3 regions of the Microbispora sp. H10836 genome follow, and region 1 is predicted to be linked to each of the others. Evidence: predicted binding sites of a transcription regulator. Region 1 holds the regulator's gene; each other region holds the start of a gene.
What was found. Region 1 encodes LexA, which represses DNA repair genes until DNA is damaged. Its sites were predicted from a motif close to TCGAACANNTGTTCGA; they were not measured.
Positions count from the first base shown of each region.

Region 2: a site for LexA is predicted at 4,531-4,546, ahead of HHX30_RS01645 (SAV_6107 family HEPN domain-containing protein). Genes of this name have one in related genera too.
Region 3: a site for LexA is predicted at 1,395-1,410, ahead of HHX30_RS34520 (DUF6504 family protein). Genes of this name have one in related genera too.

Region 1 covers NZ_JABBWU010000015.1:119,700-127,275, forward strand. Annotated here, with positions in the region: gene HHX30_RS26260 (NADPH-dependent F420 reductase) at 1-409, opposite strand, end outside; gene HHX30_RS26265 (hypothetical protein) at 451-621, opposite strand; gene HHX30_RS26270 (hypothetical protein) at 1,029-1,595, shown strand; gene HHX30_RS26275 (vitamin B12-dependent ribonucleotide reductase) at 1,728-4,640, opposite strand; gene nrdR (transcriptional regulator NrdR) at 4,761-5,225, opposite strand; gene lexA (transcriptional repressor LexA) at 5,657-6,373, shown strand; gene HHX30_RS26290 (MalY/PatB family protein) at 6,460-7,554, shown strand; gene HHX30_RS41970 (cellulase family glycosylhydrolase) at 7,564-7,576, opposite strand, start outside.
Region 2 covers NZ_JABBWU010000001.1:356,100-363,675, forward strand. Annotated here, with positions in the region: gene HHX30_RS01625 (aspartate carbamoyltransferase catalytic subunit) at 1-777, opposite strand, end outside; gene pyrR (bifunctional pyr operon transcriptional regulator/uracil phosphoribosyltransferase PyrR) at 774-1,331, opposite strand; gene HHX30_RS01635 (transcriptional regulator) at 1,767-2,261, shown strand; gene HHX30_RS01640 (arginine deiminase) at 2,397-3,641, shown strand; gene HHX30_RS01645 (SAV_6107 family HEPN domain-containing protein) at 3,825-4,262, opposite strand; gene HHX30_RS01650 (L,D-transpeptidase family protein) at 4,829-5,662, opposite strand; gene HHX30_RS01655 (YbaK/EbsC family protein) at 5,788-6,264, shown strand; gene HHX30_RS01660 (GNAT family N-acetyltransferase) at 6,309-6,881, shown strand; gene metF (methylenetetrahydrofolate reductase [NAD(P)H]) at 6,896-7,576, opposite strand, start outside.
Region 3 covers NZ_JABBWU010000026.1:27,014-34,589, forward strand. Annotated here, with positions in the region: gene HHX30_RS34515 (hypothetical protein) at 88-1,326, shown strand; gene HHX30_RS34520 (DUF6504 family protein) at 1,485-1,751, shown strand; gene HHX30_RS34525 (DNA polymerase III subunit alpha) at 1,831-5,406, shown strand; gene HHX30_RS34530 (extracellular solute-binding protein) at 6,946-7,576, shown strand, end outside.

The DNA of each region.
Region 1 (7,576 bases):
GCTCGGCGAGATGGACGTAGTTGATGGCGTTGAACGCCTTGACCACCCGGGCTCCCGGCAGGTGCGCGGCCAGCAGTTCGCTGTCGGTGGTCTCGCCGGCGTCGAGTTCGGGGAAGTGGCCGTCCCGCTCGAAGTAGTAGTTGTCCGTGTCGATCACGATCTTTCCCTCGAGCGGCCCGGCGGGAACCTCCCGATACCGTCCGAAGGGGATCGTGACGACCACGATGTCGCCCGCCTCCGCGGCCTCGGCCGCAGTGGCGGCGCGTGCTTCCGGGCCCAGCCGGGCGACGAGTTCGGAGAGCGTCTGCGGCCCGCGGGAGTTGCTCAGCACCACCGAGTGCCCGGCGTCGACCGCCAGCTTCGCGAGGGTGCCGCCGATCTTCCCGCTGCCGATGAATCCGATGACCATGGCTGCGGCAACACGCCCGCCCCCGGTCTCATTCCCCGGTCTCATTCCCCTGGGGGCCTGTCCTCCAGGACGACGACGGCGCGTTCCAGGAGATCCCGCAGCCGGTCGGCCTCGTCGGGCGTGAAGGCGTCCACGAGCCGGCGCTCCACCGCCACCGCGGCGGCGTCGGCCTTGCGCAGCAACGCCAGCCCGGCACGCGTGAGCCGGGTCACGAGCACCTGGGCGTGGTCGCATTCCAACGCAACCGCCGGACGCATATGCCGGTAACTCGGTTTCGTGAGCAATTGTGTCGCATCCATTTGACGCTGTTGCCGCGAAGGATCGGGATGACGTGTACCACGCTCCTCGCAGGCCGCAGCGGCAGCGACGGAAAGGCCTGCAGGAAGTTTCTGCGGCCACACGGGGGGCATTCAGCCACATGGCTCTGGCGTTTCGGCACCGATGACGATGTGTGGCGGCGACTAATGATGCTTGTACGCACAGCCTCCATCCCGAGGTCGACCGATCCGCGATGGTGCGAGCCTTATCCCGTCAGCCGCGAGCAAGCACTTCGTCGGCTCCTTGATGGCCGAAGCGCCGCCCTCCCCCCTGATCCGTCTCGTGAAACCTGGAGCTTCCTGTGGATGCCTACGTCGCGACCCTGCTCGCCTCGGTGATCGCCGTACTGGGGACTGTGGCGACATCCATCTATTCTCAGCGGACGACATTCCGAAGCAGGCAGCAGGAGTTCGAGCTGGGCAAAGCCCAGCGACAGGAAGAGTACGAGCGCGCCCGGCGCGAGGCGGAGCTTGAACAACGGCGCGCATGCTATGTGGCGTTGAACATCGCCATCAGAAGGCATCGCGCGGCCATCGTCGACTTCCTGCACGCGCTGCGACAGGGCAAGATCGGCGACGACGTACGGGACGAACTCGAAGACTCCCGGCGTTCATACATCGAACGGCACGCGGTGGCGCAGATGACGGCCCCTGGCAATGTACTGGCCGCCGCTGGGGCCCTGAGAGAACACCTCAGCGCCTGGTACGGAATGGCCAAGCGGCTGGAATCCGGAGCGGCGAAGAAAGGCGAGTCCCTGGAGGCGGCATTCGGGCACGGCGAGGAATTCTGGCGTTACAACAAACGCCTCCGCTCGATCATGCGCGCCGACTTGGGCATCCCCGAAGACCCGGACGACACCGACGAATAGGCCTATTTGCTACACCCTGGTGCGCTCGCTCAAGCACCCGAGATTGTCCGCGTGCCCGTGATGGTTTGAGGAATACGAAGGGGGCCGGCACACTCGCCGGCCCCCTTCGCTCAGGGGCGTTCAGACAGCGGTTCAGCTGCAGCCGCTGGTGCTGCCGCAGCCCTCGCAGACGTAGCAGCTGCCCGCGGGCCGCATCTTGGTGCCGCAGGTCATGCACAGCGGCGCGTCGGCCGTACGGCCCTGGTGGCTCTCCAGCGAGGCGCCGGCCCGGCGCGGCTCGGGCACGGCCACCGGCGCGGGCTGCCCGGCGGACGGCCCCTCGACGGGCTTGGCCTCGATCGGCGCAGACTGCCCGCTCTCGATCGGCGCCGACTGGCCGTTCTCGATGGGCGCAGACTGCGCCAGGGCTGCGGTGTCGACGTCCTGCAGCGCGGCCGGGTCCTCCCCGCGCTGCTGCGCGGCCCGCTCGGAGGCGGAGAAGATGCCCAGGGCCGCCCGGTCCTCGTACGGCAGGTAGTCGAGCGCGAGCCGCCGGAAGATGTAGTCCATCACGGACTGCGCCATCCGGACGTCGGGGTCATCGGTCATCCCGGCCGGCTCGAACCGCATGTTGACGAACTTCTGCACGTACGTGTCCAGCGGCACGCCGTACTGGAGGCCGATCGAGATCGCCACGGAGAAGGCGTCCATCACGCCCGCGAGGGTGGAGCCCTGCTTGGACATCTTGAGGAAGACCTCGCCCAAGCCGTCGTCGGGGTAGGACGAGGCGGTCATGTAGCCCTTGGCGCCGCCGACCGTGAAGCGGGTGGTGATGCTGGGCCGCTGGTTCGGCATCCGCCGCCGGGTCGGCCTCGCGACCTCGACGACCTGGACGACCGGCTCCTTCTCCGCGGTCTCCGGGGAGGCCTCCTCCGGGGTCTTCTTGGCGATCGACAGCGGCTGCCCGACCTTGCAGTTGTCGCGGTAGACGGCCAGGGCCTTGAGACCGAGCTTCCAGCCCTGCAGGTAGACCTGCTCGATGTCGTCCACGGTGGCCGACTCGGGCAGGTTCACGGTCTTGGAGATCGCACCGGACAGGAACGGCTGGACGGCCGCCATCATCCGGACGTGGCCCATCGGGGCGATGGCCCGCTCACCCATCGCGCAGTCGAACACCTCGTAGTGCTCGGGCCGCAGGCCGGGGGCGTCCACGACGTGGCCGTGCTCGGCGATGTACTCGACGATGGCCTCGACCTGCTCCTCGAGGTAGCCGAGCCGGCGCAGCGCCCGCGGGATCGTCTGGTTGACGATCTGCATCGAGCCGCCGCCGACGAGCTTCTTGAACTTGACCAGCGCCAGGTCGGGCTCGATGCCGGTGGTGTCGCAGTCCATCATCAGGCCGATGGTGCCGGTCGGGGCGAGCAGCGACGCCTGGGCGTTGCGGTAGCCGTTCTTCTCGCCGAGCCGCAGGCACTCCTGCCACTGCCGGGTGGCCTCGGCGTGCAGGGCCCTGTCCATGTCCTCGAGCGTGCGCAGGTCGTCGTTGGCCGCGGCGTGCTTGCGCATGACCCGCTTGTGCGGCTCGGCGTTGCGCTGGTAGCCGTCGTACGGCCCGACGATCCCGGCCATCTCGGCCGAGCGGCGGTAGGACACGGCGGTCATCAGCGAGGTGATCCCGGCCGCGACGGCCCGGCCGCCGTCGGAGTCGTACGCGTGGCCGGTCGCCATCAGCAGCGCGCCCAGGTTGGCGTAGCCGATGCCGAGCTGGCGGTACGCCCGGGTGGTCTCGGCGATCTTCTGCGTCGGGAAGTCGGCGAAGGTGATCGAGATGTCCATCGCGGTGATGATCAGCTCGGTGACCTTGACGAAGTTCGCGACGTCGAAGCTGTCGTCGTCGCGCAGGAACTTCAGCAGGTTGATCGACGCGAGGTTGCACGAGGAGTTGTCCAGGTGGACGTACTCCGAGCAGGGGTTGCTGGCCGTGATGCGCCCGGTCTCGGGGCAGGTGTGCCAGTCGTTGATCGTGTCGTCGTACTGCACGCCGGGGTCGGCGCACTCCCAGGCGGCCTGGGCCATCTTGCGGAACAGCGAGCGGGCCTCGACCTCCTCGATGACCTCGCCGGTCAGCCGGGCCCGCAGGCCGAACTGCCCGCCGGCCTCGACGGACCGCATGAACTCGTCGGAGACCCGCACCGAGTTGTTGGCGTTCTGGTACTGGACGGACACGATGTCCTTGCCGCCGAGGTCCATGTCGAACCCGGCGTCGCGCAGCGCGCGGACCTTGTCCTCCTCGCGCGCCTTGGTCTCGATGAACTCCTCGATGTCGGGGTGGTCCACGTCGAGGACGACCATCTTGGCCGCCCTGCGGGTGGCGCCGCCCGACTTGATGGTGCCGGCGGACGCGTCGGCGCCGCGCATGAAGGAGACCGGGCCGCTGGCCGTGCCACCGCTGGACAGCAGTTCCTTGGACGAGCGGATGCGGGAGAGGTTGACCCCGGAGCCCGAGCCGCCCTTGAAGATGACGCCTTCTTCCTTGTACCAGTCGAGGATCGACTCCATCGTGTCGTCCACGGCGAGGATGAAGCAGGCGCTCACCTGCTGGGGCGAGCGGGTGCCGACGTTGAACCACACCGGCGAGTTGAAGCTGAAGATCTGGTGGATCAGCGCGTGCTTGAGCTCGTGGTCGAAGATCTCGGCGTCCTCCTCGGAGGCGAAGTAGCCGTGCTCGACACCGGTCCTGGTGTAGACGCCCACCACCCGGTCGACGAGCTGCTTGAGACTCGACTCGCGCTGCGGGGTGCCCACCGCCCCGCGGAAGTACTTGGTGGTGACGATGTTGGCCGCGTTGACCGACCAGAAGTCGGGGAACTCGACGCCGTGCTGCTCGAAGTTGACCGAGCCGTCCCGCCAGTTCGTCATCACGACGTCGCGCCGCTCCCAGCGGACCTCGTCGTACGGGTGGACGCCCGGGGTGGTGAAGACGCGCTTCATCTTCAGGCCCTTGCGCGGGCGCTTGCCCCCCCGGCCCCCCGTACCCGATACGGTGCCGCTCACGGTCTCCGTCATGACTTCCCCCTCCCAGGGCCCGATGGAGCCCCTCCTCCGGACCACGCTCGTTACAACCACATCGTCGCGCCGCGCCGTCGCGCGCCGCCGCCCGCCTCGTCCCGGTCCCCCGGAAGGCGCCTACTCCTCGCCCTCCGGGCCGTGGGCCGCGCGGAGCCGCTCGATCTCCGCCTCGAAGTCCGCCAGCGTCTCGAAGCTGCGGTAGACCGACGCGAAGCGCAGGTACGCCACCTCGTCGAGGTCGCGGAGCGGACCGAGGATGGCCAGGCCCACCTCGTGGGAGGCGATCTCGGCCGCGCCGGTGCCCCGGATGCTCTCCTCGACCCGCTGCCCGAGCTGGGCGAGGGAGTCCTCGCTGACCGGGCGTCCCTGGCAGGCCCGCCGCACGCCGGCGACGACCTTCTCCCGGGAGAACGGCTCGGTGACCCCGCTGCGCTTGCTCACCATCAGCAGCACCGTCTCCTGGGTGGTGAACCTGCGCCCGCATTCGGGACAGGTGCGCCGGCGACGGATCGCCGCCCCGTCCTCGGCGGCGCGGCTGTCCACGACCCGCGTGTCCGGGTTGCGACAGAACGGACAGTGCACTCCATCGCCTCCCTGAACGCCCATCCCGAACACAAGGTGTGGTGAACTTACACCGGTGTGACTACTAGATGTTGTGGTCCAACCGTAGAAGTGCCCGACCTTGAACGCAAGTCGAAGCGGCCCCGGGAGGGGAAGTGCCTGTTCGGCGCGCGTGTCGCACCTCTGGTCACGGCCGCATCACCTGCCCCGCCGGCCGCGAGACAGACCCTTTACGGCGCTTTTCCTCCGCGATTTCCGCAAGGCTCTGACCTGGACGTACATCGACCCTGGAAGATCGGGTAAATCGAACACGGGATCGATCGAACTCCCGTACGATGATGTGGACGGCGAGATCGGCGATTTCGCTGGATATCGAACAATTGTTTGACGGTGATCTTGAATCGCGGTACGGTCGCTCTGTGCGACATGAGGAACACGGATTGAGAGGTGGCATCGTGGGTGACCGTAGTGAGCAAGCGGATGGCGTCAGCGACCTCGCGGTTCGCAGGCGCGACTCGCTTGGCCTCACCCCCAGGCAGCGGAAGATCCTCGAGGTGATCCGCGACTCGGTCCAGCAGCGCGGCTATCCGCCGTCCATGCGGGAGATCGGGGAGGCAGTACAGCTGACGAGCACCTCCAGCGTGTCGCACCAGCTCACGGCGCTCCAGCGTAAGGGCTACCTCCGGCGTGACCCGCACCGCCCCCGCGCCCTGGAGGTCCGGCTGCCCGGAGAGCCGGTGCTGTGGGTGGATCCGGACGCCACCACCGAGGAGGAGGCCGGGTTCAACCGGCCGACGGCCGCGTACGTGCCGCTGGTCGGCCGCATCGCCGCCGGTGGTCCCATCCTCGCCGAGCAGAGCATCGAGGACGTGTTCGCGCTGCCCAAGCAGCTCGTGGGCGAGGGCACGCTGTTCCTGCTCCAGGTCTCCGGCGACTCGATGATCGAGGCCGCCATCGCCGACGGCGACTGGGTCGTGGTGCGGCAGCAGCCGGTCGCCGACAACGGCGACATCGTGGCCGCCATGATCGACGGCGAGGCCACCGTGAAGACGTTCAAGCGCAAGGACGGGCACGTGTGGCTGGTGCCCCACAACCCGAACTACGAGCCGATCCCCGGTGACGAGGCAACCGTGCTCGGCAAGGTCACGGCCGTCCTGCGCAAGCTGTAGCCGCGTCGCGCCCCGCGGCACCCAGCACCGCGGGGCGCGACGACCGCCTTTCCGGTAGTCGCTAATCGGCAATTAGGGTGAGTCGGATGAAACTCGACTCGCTGTCCCTGGATGCGGCCCGCCGCCGTGACGGAATCAAATGGGCCCACGCCGCGTCCGGCGTCATCCCCGCCTGGGTCGCCGACATGGACTTCCCTGTGCCCGAGGCGGTCACGGAGGCCATCGCGAGACGCGCCGCGACAGATCTCGGCTATCCCGCCTGGCTGGACGAGCCGACCGCCGGGCCCCTGGCGGAGGCGTTCGCCGAGCGCATGGAGGCGCGGTACGGCTGGCGAGCCGATCCGGCCCGCGTGCGGTCCTACACCGACCTCAACCAGGCCCTCCAGGTGCTGCTGCACGTCATGACCGACCCCGGCGACGCCGTGGCGCTGCACGTTCCGGCCTACGACCCCTTCCTCGCCACCATCACCGGGATGAACCGCCGCCTGGTGCCCATGCCGCTGACGGCCGACGGCAGGTTCGAGGTCCCGGGCGAGCCCGTCCGGGTGCTCCTGCTGGTCAACCCGCAGAACCCGTCGGGCCGCTCGTTCACCCGTGAGGAGCTCGAGGCGGTCGCCGCGTACGCCGACCGGCACGGCACGCTCGTGATCGCCGACGAGATCCACGCCGACCTGACGTACGCCCCGGCCCGCCACATCCCGTTCGCCACGGTCCTCCCCGAGCGCACGGTCACGCTGACCTCCGCCAGCAAGGCCTTCAACATGGGCGGCCTGCACTGCTCGGTGGCCCACATCGGTGCGAAGGACGTCAGGGACGCGCTCGGCCGCCAGCCCGCCCACATCTACGGGGCGCCCAGTGTCCTCGGCGTGGAGGCCACGGTGGCCGCGTGGCGGCACGGCGACGCGTGGCTGGAGGAGGTGCTGGCGATCCTGGACCGCAACCGCAGGCGCATCGCCGAGCGGCTCCCGTCGGTCGGCTACCGCATGCCCGAGGCCACCTATCTCGCATGGCTCGACTTCGGCGTGCCCGACGCGGCGCGTTTCCTGGAGCGGGAGGCCCGGGTCAAACTCAACCCGGGCCCGAACTACGGAGGCGGCGACACCTTCGCCCGCCTCAACTTCGCGACATCGGAGGCGATCCTGGAGGAGATCCTGTCCAGGATCGCCGCCGCGCTGACGTGACCCGCCCGCTCAGCTCGCCGTG
Region 2 (7,576 bases), on a different contig from region 1:
GTGCATGACGACGGCGTCGTCGTGCAGGCGGGCGAAGCGGTCGCGGTCGAGGCCGTAGCGGCGGCTGTACTCCCGCGCCGAGGGGAAGTAGGCCGCGTTCATGCGTTCGAGCTGGACCCGCAGCATCATCACGACGTCCGACTTGGGCAGCACGGCGTCGAGGTCGTAGGAGACCTGGCAGGGCCACGTCCCGACCGCGACCGGCAGCAGGGTCGGGGGCGCGACCAGCGTCACCTCCGCGCCGAGCGTGTGCAGCAGCAGCACGTTGGACCGGGCGACCCGGCTGTGCAGCACGTCGCCCACGATGGCGATCTTCAGGCCCTCCAGCCGGCCCAGCCGACGGCGGATGCTGAAGGCGTCGAGCAGCGCCTGGGTGGGGTGCTCGTGGGTGCCGTCGCCGGCGTTGACCACGCTGCCGCGCACCCAGTTGGCCAGGCGGTGCGGCGCGCCGGAGGCGCTGTGCCGGATGACCACGGCGTCGGCGCCCATGGCCTCCAGGGTGAGCGCGGTGTCCTTCAGCGACTCGCCCTTGGACACGCTCGATCCCTTGGCCGAGAAATTGATCACATCGGCCGACAGGCGCTTGGCCGCGGCCTCGAACGAGATGCGGGTCCGGGTGGAGTCCTCGAAGAAGAGGTTCACCACCGTGCGGCCGCGCAGCGTCGGCAGCTTCTTGATGGACCGCTGCGAGACCTGGGCCAGTTCCTCGGCCGTGTCGAGGATGAGGAGGGCGTCGTCGCGGGTGAGGTCGCCGGTCGAGATCAGGTGCCGCTTCATCGGTCGTCCTCCTTGATGAGCACGACCGCGTCGCGCCCGTCCGTCTCCTCCAGGAAGACCTTGACCTTCTCGCTCTTGGAGGTCGGCAGGTTCTTGCCGACGTAGTCGGCGCGGATCGGCAGCTCCCGGTGGCCGCGGTCGACGAGCGTGGCGAGCTGGACGGCCCTGGGCCTGCCCACGTCGTTCAGCGCGTCGAGCGCGGCGCGCACGGTGCGGCCGGAGTAGAGGACGTCGTCCACCAGGACGACGGTCCTGCCGTCCACGCCGTCCGGGGGCAGTTCGGTGCGGCCGAGCGGGCGCGCGGGCCGCAGGCGCAGGTCGTCGCGGTACATCGTGACGTCGATGGCGCCGACGGGAACCTTGATCCCCTCGAACTGCGCGATGCGCCCGGCGATGCGCTGCGCGAGGGTGGCGCCGCGGGTGGGGATGCCGATCAGGACGACGCTCTCCGCGCCCCTGGTCCGTTCGAGGATCTCGTGTGCGATCCGGGTGAGCGCCCGGTGGATGTCGGGCCCCTCCAGGACGGCGCGGGCCGGATTTCGGGCATCAGACATGAAAAAGTCACCACCTTTCCCGCCTCACGGGACGGGTCTTAAAGGGTGTTCGGTCTGCTTAGAGTATCAGGGCCGTCTGCGAACCCCCCTCCCGCCAGGGGTGATACACCCCCGGGGCCGCTCGCCGGCGGCGTGGGGAGGACGCGACGGGAGACGTGCCGGTTACGTATCGGGGATCGGAAGCCGCATCGCGCCGGGTGTCGGGGATTTCGGGGAGAGCACTGTTTGACGCTCTTTTTTCCAATCAGCTTGACCTTTGGGAGTGTCGGCTTTACCGTCACTGTCCGTAACCACAACACGCGACCTTCCTGGGTAAAACCCGACGCAGCGGTCACCGAAGGTGCCGGTCACAGGCACCAGCCCCGGTGTTCGGAACGCTTAGGACAAGGGCGCACAATCAAGTGAGAAGAGACATAGAAAGCCGGGGGCCACACGATGCCGTCTGACTACGCCAAGTCGCTGGGCGCGCGCCTGCGCGCCATCCGGACCCAGCAGGGGTTGTCCCTGCACGGTGTGGAAGAGAAGTCCCGCGGACGGTGGAAGGCCGTCGTCGTGGGCTCCTATGAGCGGGGCGACCGCGCGGTGACCGTGCAGAAGCTCGCCGAGCTCGCGGATTTCTACGGAGTGCCGGTGTCGGAGCTTCTTCCCGGCGGAGCCGCCCCCAGTCCGCTCGCGCCCGCGCCCAAGCTGGTCATCGACCTGGAGCGCCTGTCGCAGCTGCCGAAGGACAAGGCCGGCCCGCTGGCGCGTTACGCCGCGACGATCCAGAGCCAGCGTGGCGACTACAACGGCAAGGTGCTGTCCATCCGGCAGGAGGACCTGCGCTCGCTCGCGGTCATCTACGACAAGTCGCCGGTCGAGCTGACCGAGGAGTTCATCCACTGGGGTGTGCTCGACGCGGAGGCCCGCCGCGCCGTCGAGTCCTTCTGACCTCCTGCCCGGCTCGTACGCGGCTCCCCGTCACGGTGCACGAATCACGCCCTGCCGCGTGTGGCTCAGACGGCGCCACCGCACCGGGGAGCCGCCGGTACGAGTGATTCCCGCCACGCGGGGATAGTGCAGGACATGACGTTTTACGTGGGCTCCGAGGTGGGCAGGCTTCGCCGCGTCCTGGTCGACATACCCGAACTCGCGCTCAAGCGGCTCACCCCGGGCAACAAGGACGGCCTGCTGTTCGACGACGTGCTCTGGGTGCACCGCGCGCTGGAGGAGCACCGCGAGTGGTGCGACGTGCTCGCCGGGCGCGGCGTCACGGTGCACCACCTCGGCGACCTCCTGCGCGAGGTGATCGAGATCCCCGACGCGCGCAAGCACATCCTCGACGGCAGCGTCGACGAGCACTGGTTCGGCCCGCTGACCGCCGACGCGATCCGCAACACGCTCGACTCACTCGACGCCGACGCGCTCGCACCGCTGCTGACCGGCGGGATCACCAAGCGCGAGATCATGGAGCTGGGCTGCGACCCGGGCTCCATCACCTTCCACACCCTGGCGATGGACGACTTCGTCCTCCCGCCGCTGCCCAACCACCTGTTCGCCCGCGACACCTCCTGCTGGGTGTACGACGGGGTGTCGATCAACGCGATGCGCAAGAAGGCGCGCAGGCGGGAGACCGTCAACTACGAGGCCGTCTATCGCTGGCATCCGCTGTTCGCCGCGGGCTACGGCAACCCGGACGACGGCGGGTTCAACGTCTGGTACGAGGGCGTGCGCATGGCCCCGGCCACCATCGAGGGCGGCGACGTCCTGGTGCTCGGCGGCGGCGTCGTGCTCGTCGGGGTGAGCGAGCGCACCCAGCCGCAGGCGGTCGAGATGCTGGCCACCAACCTGTTCCGGGCGGGGTCGGCGACCCGCATCGTGGCGCTCGACCTGCCCAAGACCCGTGCGTTCATGCACCTCGACACCGTGATGACCAACGTCGACGTGGGCGTGTTCACCAAGTACGCCGGGCTCGGCATGCTTCCCTCGTACACGGTGGAGCCGGGCGACACCGACAAGGAGCTGAAGGTCACCGACCACCCGCCGGAGGACATGCACAAGGCGATCGCGCGGGCCCTCGGCCTGGACGACATCAAGGTCCTCACGCCGACGCAGGACGTGCACGCGGCCGAGCGCGAGCAGTGGGACGACGGCTGCAACGTGCTGGCACTGGAGCCGGGTGTGGTCGTCGCCTACGAACGCAACACCACGACCAACAACCACCTGCGCAGGCACGGCATCGAGGTCATCCCGATCCGCGGCAGCGAGCTCGGCCGCGGACGCGGCGGGCCCCGGTGCATGAGCTGCCCCCTGGAGCGCGACCCCGTCTGAGCACCCGCGGCCCGCCCACGGCAGGAGCGGACCTGAGACACCGCGCGGCGGCCGGTCATCGGACGCGGCCGCGCCGCTCGTCCTCCCCTGCGGCACGCCTGGCCGCAGCGAGCCGGCCAGGTCTGGCGACGGTGCTCGGCATGGTGGCGACCCTGCCGATCCGCGCCGTGCCGGGATCGGTGGTCAGCCGGCCATGGGCAGGGTGGGGCGGCCGGGCAGACCGAGGATCGACTCGACCTCGCCGACGAACCTGTCCGCCTCCGCTATGATCTCTTCCGCGTCGTTCTGCGTGACGGCGCGGACCATGCCGGCCTCGGCCGCCGCACGCTTGGTCGCGCTCACCGCGAAGTAGGCCGCCCAGTCCGCGAGCTTGGGCTCGGCCTCCGGCAGCAGCTCCCAGGCGCTGCGCAGGCGCCGCCTGCGGCCGTCCATCGGCCGCGGACGCGCCGCGAGGATCCCGGCGGCCGCACGGAGGGCCGCCAGGTGGGCCGACACGTAGCGGTCCGCGGGGGTGGGCCCGACGGTGGCGTCCGCGAGGCATGCTCTGGCGTCCGCGAGGTGTGCCAGAACCGCCTGCGAGAGCCGGGGCCCGCTCTTCTGATCGTCGTTCTCCTCAGTCATGCCCGCCTCCTTGAGTCGTGGCACTCCGGCGAAGGTCGCCGGTGATCTCACAGTCGCAGATCGCACCGACAATTTCGCCGGCCGGGAGATCCCGTGAACCGCTCGAGATCGCCCGACGCTTTCTCAGGCTCCCGTGGGCGGCCGGACGAGGAGCTTCCCCTCTCCCCGTCCGGCCCACGCCGCGGGCCGTGCCGCATCCGTCTCCGCCGACGACGAAGGCACGATTCCAACGGGGTGGGCGCGAGCCGCGAGTCCCACGCCCACTCCATCGAACATAGATTCGATCATGTCCACTGTCAAGGCTGTCAACGAATACGTGTTCGAGGAGTGTGGCGCAAACGTGGGCACGAGACGGCGGAGGGGCCCCGCGCGAGCACCTCGCGCGGAGCCCCTCCGGGGGTGGAACTGGTGCCGCGACCGCCAAAGTTTGCCCGGACGGAGCGGTGGCCAGAGTGGTGCATCGCAAGGCGGAGGAGGAGCTCGTAGCGGAGCTACGAGCGACGACGACAACGCAGCGAGGTGCCGCTCTGGGCGACGCGACGGGGCAAAGGTTGGCGGGAGGGGCACTAGCGCCTGAAGGCACCCCTGACGTGCACCGGGACGCCCCTGCCGAGCATGCCCGGCAGGACCTCGGCCACGTTCATGGGCAGCCGCACGCAGCCGTGCGACGCCGGGTAGAGCGGCACCGACAGGGCGCCGTGGAGCGCGATGCCGCCGTTGAAGAAGATCGGGTTGTAGAGCTGCCCGAGGTAGGACCGGTGCCAGCCCTTGACCCGCCAGGTGGTCGTGTAGTCGCCGGTCGGCGTGCGGGCGCTGCCGGAGAACCGCTGCCGCTTGCCGTTCCAGGTGGCGTACTCGGTGTAGGGGATGCCGCTGCCGCTGGAGATGTGGCTGATCATCACCGGCGCGCCGCCCCGGTACAGAACCATCACCTGTCTGGTCAGGTCCACCTCGACGCGCGTCGGCTTGCCCCGGGGCACCAGGACCCTGGGCGCGCGGGGGTTCTCCAGCGCCCTCCAGGTGCGGGCGGCGATCGTGCTGGTCGGCTTGATCCCCTGCACCTTCTGGAACGCCCAGACCGCCGTCAGCGTGGCCCCGCCGTACCGGCCGTCGGCCGCGCCGGGCATGTATCCGAGCTCCTTGAGCCGGGACTGCAGCGCCTTCACGGCCGAGCCCTTGGCGCCGAGCCTGAGCGTCTTGCCCGGCGCGGTGAACGGCGGATAGGCGGCGGCGCGCGCCGGGAGCGCCGGTAACGCTGGCGGCACGGTCGCCGTGGTCACCGCTCCCGCGGGCGCGGCGGTGCGCGCCTGCGCCGTGCCGGTGACGCCGGCCGCCGCGAACGTCACGGCTCCCACCGCGACGAGCGTGGCCGCGGCCAGTCGCCGTCGACCCCTCATCATGACCAACCCCTCATAAGCCCGATTCCCGATCAAAGGACCCACCTTACGGTCCGATTGTGAGCCGCTTGATCTTAAGTGGCCATAATCGGCGGCGTATGTCCTGGCAATCCGTTTAGAGTGACCGCGTGGCAGAAAAGTTGCATCCGAACGTCGTCCGAGTCCAGGAGGCCCTGCGGGCCCACGAGGTGGCGGGCGAGGTCGTCGTGCTGGACGAGGCCGCCCCGACCGCCGCCACGGCGGCGGCCCGGCTCGGCTGCGAGGTGGGCGCGATCGCGAACAGCCTGATCTTCGACGCGGACGGCGCGCCGCTGCTGGTGCTCACCAGCGGTGCCCACCGCGTGAACACCGACCTGATCGCGCGGCTCGTCGGCGCGGCGAAGGTGCGGCGGGCCACGCCGGAGTTCGTCCGCGAGCACACCGGGCAGCCCATCGGCGGCGTCGCCCCGGTCGGGCACCCCGCGCCCGTACGGACGCTCGTGGACACCTGGCTGGGCAAGCACAGCGTGGTGTGGGCCGCCGCGGGGCACCCCCACACGGTCTTCCCCACGTCCTACGAGGAGTTGCTGCGCATCACCGGGGGCACGGCCGCCGAGGTGGAGTGACGCCTGCCGGACCGGCCCGGCGACGTTTTGCTAATGTGCGACGAGTGATCCAACTGCGACGGGTGGGGCCCGACCGGTTCAGGGCGGTGCTGGACACCGTTCTGGAGATTTACACGGTCGCCATGCGCCCGCCGTCGGACCAGCTCGCGGGGCGCATGGCGATCATGCGTAACCACTCCACCTATCCCGACTTCGACTGCATGCTCGCCGAGGACGCGCAGGCTCCCGGCGGCGTCGCCGGCTTCGCGTACGGCTTCCACGGCGGCCACGGGCAGTGGTGGCACGACGTCGTACGCGGGGCGCTGCAGGACCGGGCCGGGCCGGTGGTGGCGGAGGACTGGTTCGGCGACGCCCTGGAGATCGCCGAGATCCACGTGCGCCCCGAGTACCAGGGCCAGGGGATCGGCCGGCGCCTGATCCACACGCTGTGCGAGGGCCGCCCGGAGCGTACGGCCGTGCTCTCGACGCACGACGCCCCCACGGTGGCCCGGCATCTCTACCGGGACGTCGGGTTCGCCGACCTGATGACCCGGTTCGTCTTCCCCGGCGGATACGAGGAGTACGTCATCGCCGGGGTGCGGCTGCCGCTGCCCGAGCTCGGGGCCCGCGAGAGCTGAACGGACCGGCCGGCTCAGCCGGCGACGGCGGCGGGCACGCTGTGCAGCGCCTGGAACACCTCGCGGGTCGCGCTCGACCGGTTGAAGGTGATGAAGTGGATGCCGGGCGCGCCCTCGTCGAGCAGCTTCTGGCACAGCTCGACGGCGTGCTCGATCCCGAGGCGGCGAACCGCTGCCGGGTCGTCGGCGACGGCCTCGAACCGCTCGGCCACCTCGGGCGGGAACGGCGCGCCGGACAGCTGCTCCGACCGGGCGATCGTGCTCATCTGCGTGACGGGCATGATGCCGGGGATGATCGGGGTGTCACACCCACGGGCCGCCACGCGGTCACGCAGCCGCAGGTAGTCCTCCGCCCGGAAGAACATCTGGGTGATCGCGTAGTCCGCGCCGGCCCGGCACTTCTGCACGAAATACTCGGTGTCCGACTCGATGCTCGCCGACCTGGGGTGCTTGTACGGGAATGCGGCCACCCCCACGCAGAAGTCGCCCGCCTGGCGGATCAGGCGCACCAGCTCCTCGGCGTACAGCACGCCCTCCGGGTGCTTGACCCACTCGTCCAGGGGGTTGCCCCCGCGCGGGTCGCCGCGTACGGCGAGGATGTTGCGCACGCCCGCGTCGGCGAACCGGCCGACGAGGTGGCGCAGCTCGCGGATCGAGTGGTCGACCGCGGTGAAGTGGGCGACGGGGGTCAGCGT
Region 3 (7,576 bases), on a different contig from region 1:
CCTACGCGGAACACGCCGGTTGAGCCCGCTGGGCCTGGGCCTGGAGTTCCGGCAGAACCGGATGACCGGCCGCCACGTCCTATGGATATGCGGACGCGGATTCTGCGGGTGACGGCGGCGCTGGCCGCGATGGTTCTGCCGGCGGCGTGCGCGTCGACCACGCCCCGCGATCTCGAGACCTGGAACGAGTCCGACGCCGTGAGCGCGCTCGCCGCGCCGGAGCGCCCGTCGCCCTCCTGCCTGACGGGGTCGCCGACGCCGGAGCCGGGCGGGGAAGGCGGGCGGAGCGGCGGGTGGCGGACCGCGTACTACGACTACCGCGACCGCCTCGGGGGCCTGGCCGTGACCCGCGAGGGGACCGTGTGGGCGGCCGGCACGCGGGTGTCCCACCCCTGCGGGTCCGAGACGAAGGCGCCGCTGCTGCTGCGCGGGGACGGCGGGCGGTGGCACGAGGTCGCGGCCCCGCCGACGGTGCCCGAGCCGAGAGCCGTGGTCGCGTACTCCGACCGCGACGTGTGGCTGTTCGGCGGGGAGAACGCCGCGCACTGGAACGGGCGGGAATGGACCGCGGCGCCCGGCCCGGGCGCTGACCTGAAGCGGGTGCACGCGGCGGCTCCCGGCGACGTCTGGGCGATCGTGAACGCGAACTTCCTGGACGGCGCCGGGGGAGCCGAGGGAGCCTGGGGCTCCCGGGCGGACCTGCGGCGCTGGGACGGCAGGGCCTGGCGCGAGGCGCGGCCGCCGCTGGTCGCCAAGGACGTGGACGGCCTGCCCGGCGGCGAGGTCTGGGCGGCCGGTTCCAGCCGCGGCCGGGCCGCCGTGGCCCGGTGGAACGGCTGGTCCTGGAGCACGGTCCCGCTTCCCGCGGTCCCCGCCCTGCACCGGAACCAGCTCTCCGAGCTCGTCGACCTCGCGATGGACGAGTCGGGCCGGGTGGCGGCCGTCGGCTGGGTCGCCTGGGTCTGCGGCACCGAGGAGGAGGACGTGACCTACTGCGGCAGCACGCTGTTGCTGCGGCGGGAGAACGGACGGTGGAGCTACAGCCTGCCGGGCGAGCCCGCGCTCGATCCTCACCTGCGGCTGGAGGCCGACGGCCGGGGCGGGTTCTGGCTGTTCTACGCGAAGAACGAGTGGAACACGACGGTCGGTCACCTGTCGGGCGGCCAGTGGACGCACGGGACGTTTCCCGTGGGCCCGCTCGGGCACACCCAGCTGACGGCCGTCGTCAGGGAGCCGGGGACGGCGCGCCTCTGGGCGACGGTGACGGACTCGACCGAACGAGAGGAACCGCCCTACCGAGGCGGTGGGATCTGGCTCGGCGAGTGATCCGCCGGACGCGCTTCCTGGGCTTTCGCTCCCGCGAACGGGTCGGGCCGACTTGCGTTCCCCCTCCTGGGAACGTATGTTCGAAGTAGCGGCGATTCCGTCCGAATCATCCGCCCGTCTTCCCCCGGGTGGCCAGAAAGCCACAGGGAGAAGGAGTCTTGAGCAGACTTTACGGCGATCCGATCGAGGTGTGGGTCCGGGACGGGCACCCTGCTCAGTTCGTCTGGCGTGACCGGCTCTACACCGTCCGCGAGATCCAGGACCACTGGGTGGTCGCCAGGGAGTGGTGGAAGACCTCGGACGCCGATCCCGGCGAGCGGCGCTTCTGGCGAGTGGGGGCCGCGGCCGGCAAGGAGGTCGGGACCTATGAACTGCGCTTCGACACCGCCAGCGGCGGATGGCTCCTGCTGAGGGCCTGGGACTGATGGGAACGCTCCAGCCACCCACGACGACCGGGGGACGGGCCGCTGGAGGACGGACCGGGGGACGGACGGGGGCGCGCCCGTGACGCAAGCCTTCGCCCACCTGCACGTGGCGTCCGCCTTCTCGATGCGGTACGGCACCGCGTTCCCCGCCGCCCTCGTCCGGCGGGCCGCCGAGCACGGCATGGACACGCTGGCGCTGACCGACCGCGACGGCCTCTACGGCGCGATCAAGCACGTCATCGCGTGCCACGAGCGGGGTGTCCGCCCGGTCGCCGGCGTCGACCTGGCCCTCGGCGAGAGCTCCGTGCCGGACGACCTGTTCGGCGGCGGCCTGCCGTCCGGCCACCGCACCGGACCCGGCCACCGCGCGGGACACGGCCACCGCGCGGGACACGGCCACCGCGCGGGACACGGCCGGGGGACGGCGGCCGAGCCGGCGCGGGTCGTCGTGCTCGCGCGCTCGCACGGCTGGGCCGCGCTGTGCCGCCTGGTCACCGCCGCCCACCACGCGGGGGAGCGCGGCGAGCCGCGCGTCACGCCGGGGATGGTGGCCGAGCACGCGACCGGCCCGGACGGGGAGCCGCGGCTGACCGTGCTGCTCGGACCCCGCTCCGGGGTCGGCCGCGCGGTGGCCGAGCGGCGCGACGACCAGGCCCGCGCCCTGCTGGCCGCCTGGCGCGCGGTGGTCCCCGACCTGGTCGTCGAGGTGTCCGACCTGTACGGCTACCGCGACGCGAACACCGCCGCCCGCATGATCGGGCTGGCCGACTCGATGGGCGTGCCGGTCGTGCTGACCAACGCGGTCCGCTACCTGGACGCCGCCGACCACCAGGTCGGCAACGTGCTCGACGCGGCGCGCAAGCTGGTGCCCCTCGACGGGCGGCATCTGGACGACCCCACGGCCCACGCGTACCTGAAGGACGGCGCCGAGATGGCGCGGGTGGCCGCGCGGATCTGCGGCGGCGATCCCGGCCGGGCCGGGCGGCTGCTGGCCGAGACGCGCCGCGTGGCCGACCGGTGCGTGCTCGACCCCGTCGAGATCGTGCCCCTGCTCGAACCCGAACGGCCCCGGCTGCACCTGCCGGAGGTCGGCGAGGACCCGGTCCCCCTGCTGCGCCGCCGGTGCGAGGAGGGGCTGGCCCGGCGGGGCCTGGACCGCTCGGCGGAGGCCCGCGACCGCCTGGCGGCCGAGCTCGGGATCATCGAGCGGAAGCGGCTGTCGGGATACTTCACCGCGGTCGTCGGCATCACCGACATGATCCGGGCGATGGGCGTGCGGTGCGCGATCCGCGGCTCGGGGGCGGGCAGCCTGGTCAACTACCTGATCGGCATCGGCGAGGTGAACCCGCTCGAACACGGCCTGCTGATGGAGCGCTTCCTGTCGGAGGGCCGCAAGGGCCTGCCCGACATCGACATCGACGTGGAGTCGGCCCGCCGCCTCGACTGCTACCGCGCCATCCTCGACCGGTACGGCGAGGACCGGGTGGCCTGCGTGTCGATGATGGAGACCTACCGCGCCCGCAGCGCGATCAGGGACGTCGGCGCCGCCATGGGCCTGCCGCCGCACGAGATCGACGTCATCGCCAAGGCGTTCCCGCAGGTGCGGGCCAGGCAGATCAGGGCCGCGCTGTCCGACCTGCCGGAGCTGCGCGACAGCGGGCTGAACGACCGGTCGCTGGAGACCGTGTTCCGCCTGGCCGAGCGGCTCGACGGGCTGCCCCGGCACATCGCGCTGCACCCCTGCGGCGTGCTGATCGGCAACTCCACGCTGCGCGACCGCACGCCGGTCGAGCGCAGCCTGCTGGAGTTCCCGATGTCGCAGTTCGACAAGGACGACGTCGAGGAGGCGGGGCTGCTCAAGCTCGACGTGCTCGGGGTGCGCATGCAGTCGGCGCTCGCCTACGCCATCCAGGAGGTCGAACGGGTCGAAAACCGGAAGATCGACCTGGACGCCGTGCCACGCGACGACACCGACACCTACGACATGATCCGGCTCAGCCGCACGATCGGCTGCTTCCAGATCGAGTCGCCGGGACAGCGCGAGCTGGTCGCCAAGCTGGAGCCGCGCACGATGCACGACCTGATCGTGGACATCTCGCTGTTCCGCCCGGGACCGGTCAACTCCGACATGGTCACGCCCTACCTGGAGACCAGGCACGGCTTCCGCGAGCCGCGCTACCCGCACGAGTCGCTGCGCGAGGCGCTCACGGAGACCAACGGGGTGGTCGTCTTCCACGAGCAGGTCATGAAGGTCATCGACGTCATGACCGGGTCGGGACTGTCGGAGGCCGACCGGGCCCGCCGCGCACTCGGGACGCCGGAGGGCCGTGCCGCCGTACGCGCCTGGTTCGTGCCGCTCGCCAGGGAGAACGGTTACGCGCCTGACGTCGTGGACCAGGCGTGGAAGGTGCTCGACGCGTTCGGCGGGTTCGGGTTCTGCAAGGCCCACGCGGCGGCGTTCGCGCTGCCCACCTACCAGTCGGCCTGGCTGAAGCGGCACCACACCGCCGCGTTCCTCGCGGGCGTGCTCACCCACGATCCCGGCATGTACCCGAGCCGGGTCATCCTCGACGAGGCCCGCCGGTGCGGGGTGGACGTCCTGCCCCTCGACGTCAACCGCTCGGGGAAGACCTGGCTGGTGGAGCGTACGGAACCGGCGGAGGAGAACCCCGGCGGGTACGGCCGCGGGTACGGCCTGCGGGTGCCGTTCTCGGCCGTCCGGGGGGTGAGCGAGGCCGAGGTGGACCGCATGGTCGCCGGCCGGCCGTACACCTCGCTGGCCGACTTCTGGGGGCGGGCCAGGCCCTCGCGCCCGGTCGCCGAGCGGATCGTGGAGGTCGGCGGGTTCGACGCGCTGCACGGCCTGCGGCCGGGGGAGCCGCGCTGGCGGCCCGGACGGCTGACCAGGCGTGACCTGATCGCCCAGGTCGGCGCGCTCGACCGCGGCTCTCCGGCGGGTGCGGAGGGACAGCTCCCGATGGGGTTCACCGAACATGTCGCGCCCGGAGAACTGCCGGAGATGACCGAGGCCGAGGCCGTCGAGGCCGAGCTGGAGATCCTCGGCATGGACGTGAGCCGCCACGTCATGGACTTCTACCGCGACCTGCTCGACGCGCTCGGCGTGACGCGGGCCAGGGATCTGCTCCGGCAGCGCAACGGCGCGGAGATCCTGGTCGCGGGGGTCAAGGTCGCCACCCAGACGCCCGCCGTGCGGTCGGGACAACGGGTGATCTTCACCACCGTCGACGACTCCACCGGCCCGATCGACCTGACGTTCTTCGAGTCGGTGCAGGCGCACACGGCCGCGACCGTGTTCGGGTCGTGGCTGCTGGCCGCCAGGGGGGTGGTGCGGCGCACCGGGGGCCGGGCGGTCTCGCTGCGCGCCGTGCACTGCTGGAACCTCGCCGACCTCGACCGTGTGTGGCGCACCGAGGGGCTCGACGCCGTACGCGCCGTGATCAGCGAGGTGCCCGCACCCGGCGCCGGGGTGGGCGGACGGCCCATCGAGTACGGCAACGGCTTCCGGGTGTCGCCCTACTCCGACAACGGCGCTCCGCCGGCCGCGCGGGAGGGGCGGTTCCTCGGCCACCCGGGGGAGCCCCAGCGGCGGCTCTGGCACGCCAGCTCCGGCAGCTCGGGGCCGTCGCCCGGCTGATGATCCTCCCCACCGTCCGTGCGTCCCGCGTGTGCCGCACGGACGGCCGGTGCCGCGGCGACGGGCCTGCCGGACGGCCGTTCGGCAGGGTCATGGGCAGGGTTGAGGACAGGGTTATGGGCAGGGTTATGGGCAGAGTTGAGGCGGACCTGCGGTCGGGTCGCGGGCCGCGCCGCGCGACCGTGCCCCGCACCCGTGTGCCGGGCGGTGACCTCGCGGACGGCCGAGGCGCATAGGAGCGCCGCGACGGCGACCGCGGCGGCCTGCGGCGTGCCGAGGCCGGTCAGTCCCTCCCGCGCCGGGCCGGCGAACACCAGGCCGAGCGCGGCCAGCCAGCTCACCCACCAGCAGGCGAGGACGACCAGCCATCGGGTGCGCTCCGCGGGCCCGCCGGTGCCTCCGCCGAGGCCACTCCCGGTCCGGGCGCCACCCGTTGTCCCGGTGCCATCCGTGGTCCGGGTGCCGCCCGTGCTTCCGGAGCCGTCCGCCTGCCGCGCACGATCCGCCGGGCGGCCGTGCCGTGGCGCGGGGGCCTCACGCCAGGCGAGGTCCGTCAGGAACAGCGGGACCACCAGGTTCACCCCGGGCACGAGGTACGCCGCCGCGAGCGCGACGGGCGGCGTAGCCGGGCGCACCTGCCGAAGCCAGGACAGGTAGGCGAGCGCGGCGGTCACGGTGGCGGTGAGGAGGGCGAGGAGCAGCACGGCGAACGTCGTCGCCGCGCCGCTGACGGCCCGCGCGGCCGGAGAGGCGGGATCCCCGCCGAAGGCCGCGATCTGCGAGGCCAGCCGGCTGCCCCGGGACTCTTCGAACACGGCCAGCGCGGCCACCGAGACGACCTGGGCGGCGAGGGCCGCGTACACGCCGGCCGCCGCCCGGCTCACCGCTGACGACGTGGACCGCATCTGTTCTCCCCCCGGCACCGGTGGCGTGACCTGCCTCACTCTTATCCCGCCCGCGCCGTCGCTAATCCGCCTCCGGAGCAGCTGTCAGGGAAGGGGGATTTAGGGCTTTTGGGGCCTTTTCTCGCTTTGATGCTGATATGGGGTTCTCGGGAGGGATTTGCGGCGGAGTCCATGCTTGGCGCCCCGGGGTATACGGCTGCGGGCTCGGACCACCAGGTCCTCGTACATGGCGGCGTATCTGTCGCCGAACCCGCGAATCTCGCGCTCGCGCCGGATGTGCGACTCAAGCGCGTCCCACGCTTCGCTCGCATGCCGCCATTCCGCCAACCGGAATTCCTGAAATCGGGCCGGGTGTGAACTCGCCGAGCGCCGGCCCGGCTCGTGGGGCGTGATGCGCGTATGCATCCGGCTGAAAGTCGAGTTCCTCCATCTCCCAAATGCGTCCGTTATCGCGCGAAGTGTGGCCTGAGTGCCCCAGATGTATCATTACTCGAAATAACAAATCATCGTGATCAAGAAGCGCGGTCTGTGAGACTGGTCTGCCCTGTTTAGGTAGAACGGCAGCCGGGGGCCGCCACCGCCGGTATCCCGGCGGTGCGGCAGCACGGAACGGCCACCGGAGAAGGAGACGGTGTTGAACGACCGGAACACCCCGCTGAAATTGCCCTATCGCATCCTGCTGGTCGCGGCCGCGGTCGTTCCGGTTGTCCTCTCCACGGCGGTCGGATCCGGGCTGGTGAACGCGACACAGGGTCTTCCCGACGATGCCTGGGGATGGGGGAGACTGTGCCTCGGGGCGGCCCTGCTCGTGTTCGCGGCCTTCGCTCTGAACATCCTCGGGTGGATGATCAGGGTGCTGCTGAGGCGGCCAGAGAACGAGGACGAGCTCCGCTTTCTCGAATCGCTGAACCGGCTGGGAAGGACCCTCGGGAGGCCGAGCAGGGTGATCGCCACCCTGGCCGCGCTCGCGCTCATCGCTCCGATCGCGTGGCTGCTCCCGAACAACGGGCTGGAGCCGGGCACGCTGTACATCATGAGCGCCAAGGACGAAAGCGGGCCGGCCAACGCCCGGCGGATCCTCGTGCAGCAGTGGAACCAGGCCCACCCGGGCAACCCGGTGGAGTTCGTCGGCGGCCCGGACACGGAGCCCGACAAGCAGCACGCGCGCATGGTTCAGGACGCGAGAAAAGCCCATCAGGCGGACGTGTACGTCCTCGACGTCGTCTATATGCCGGAGTTCATCAGCAACGGCTACCTTCGGCCGA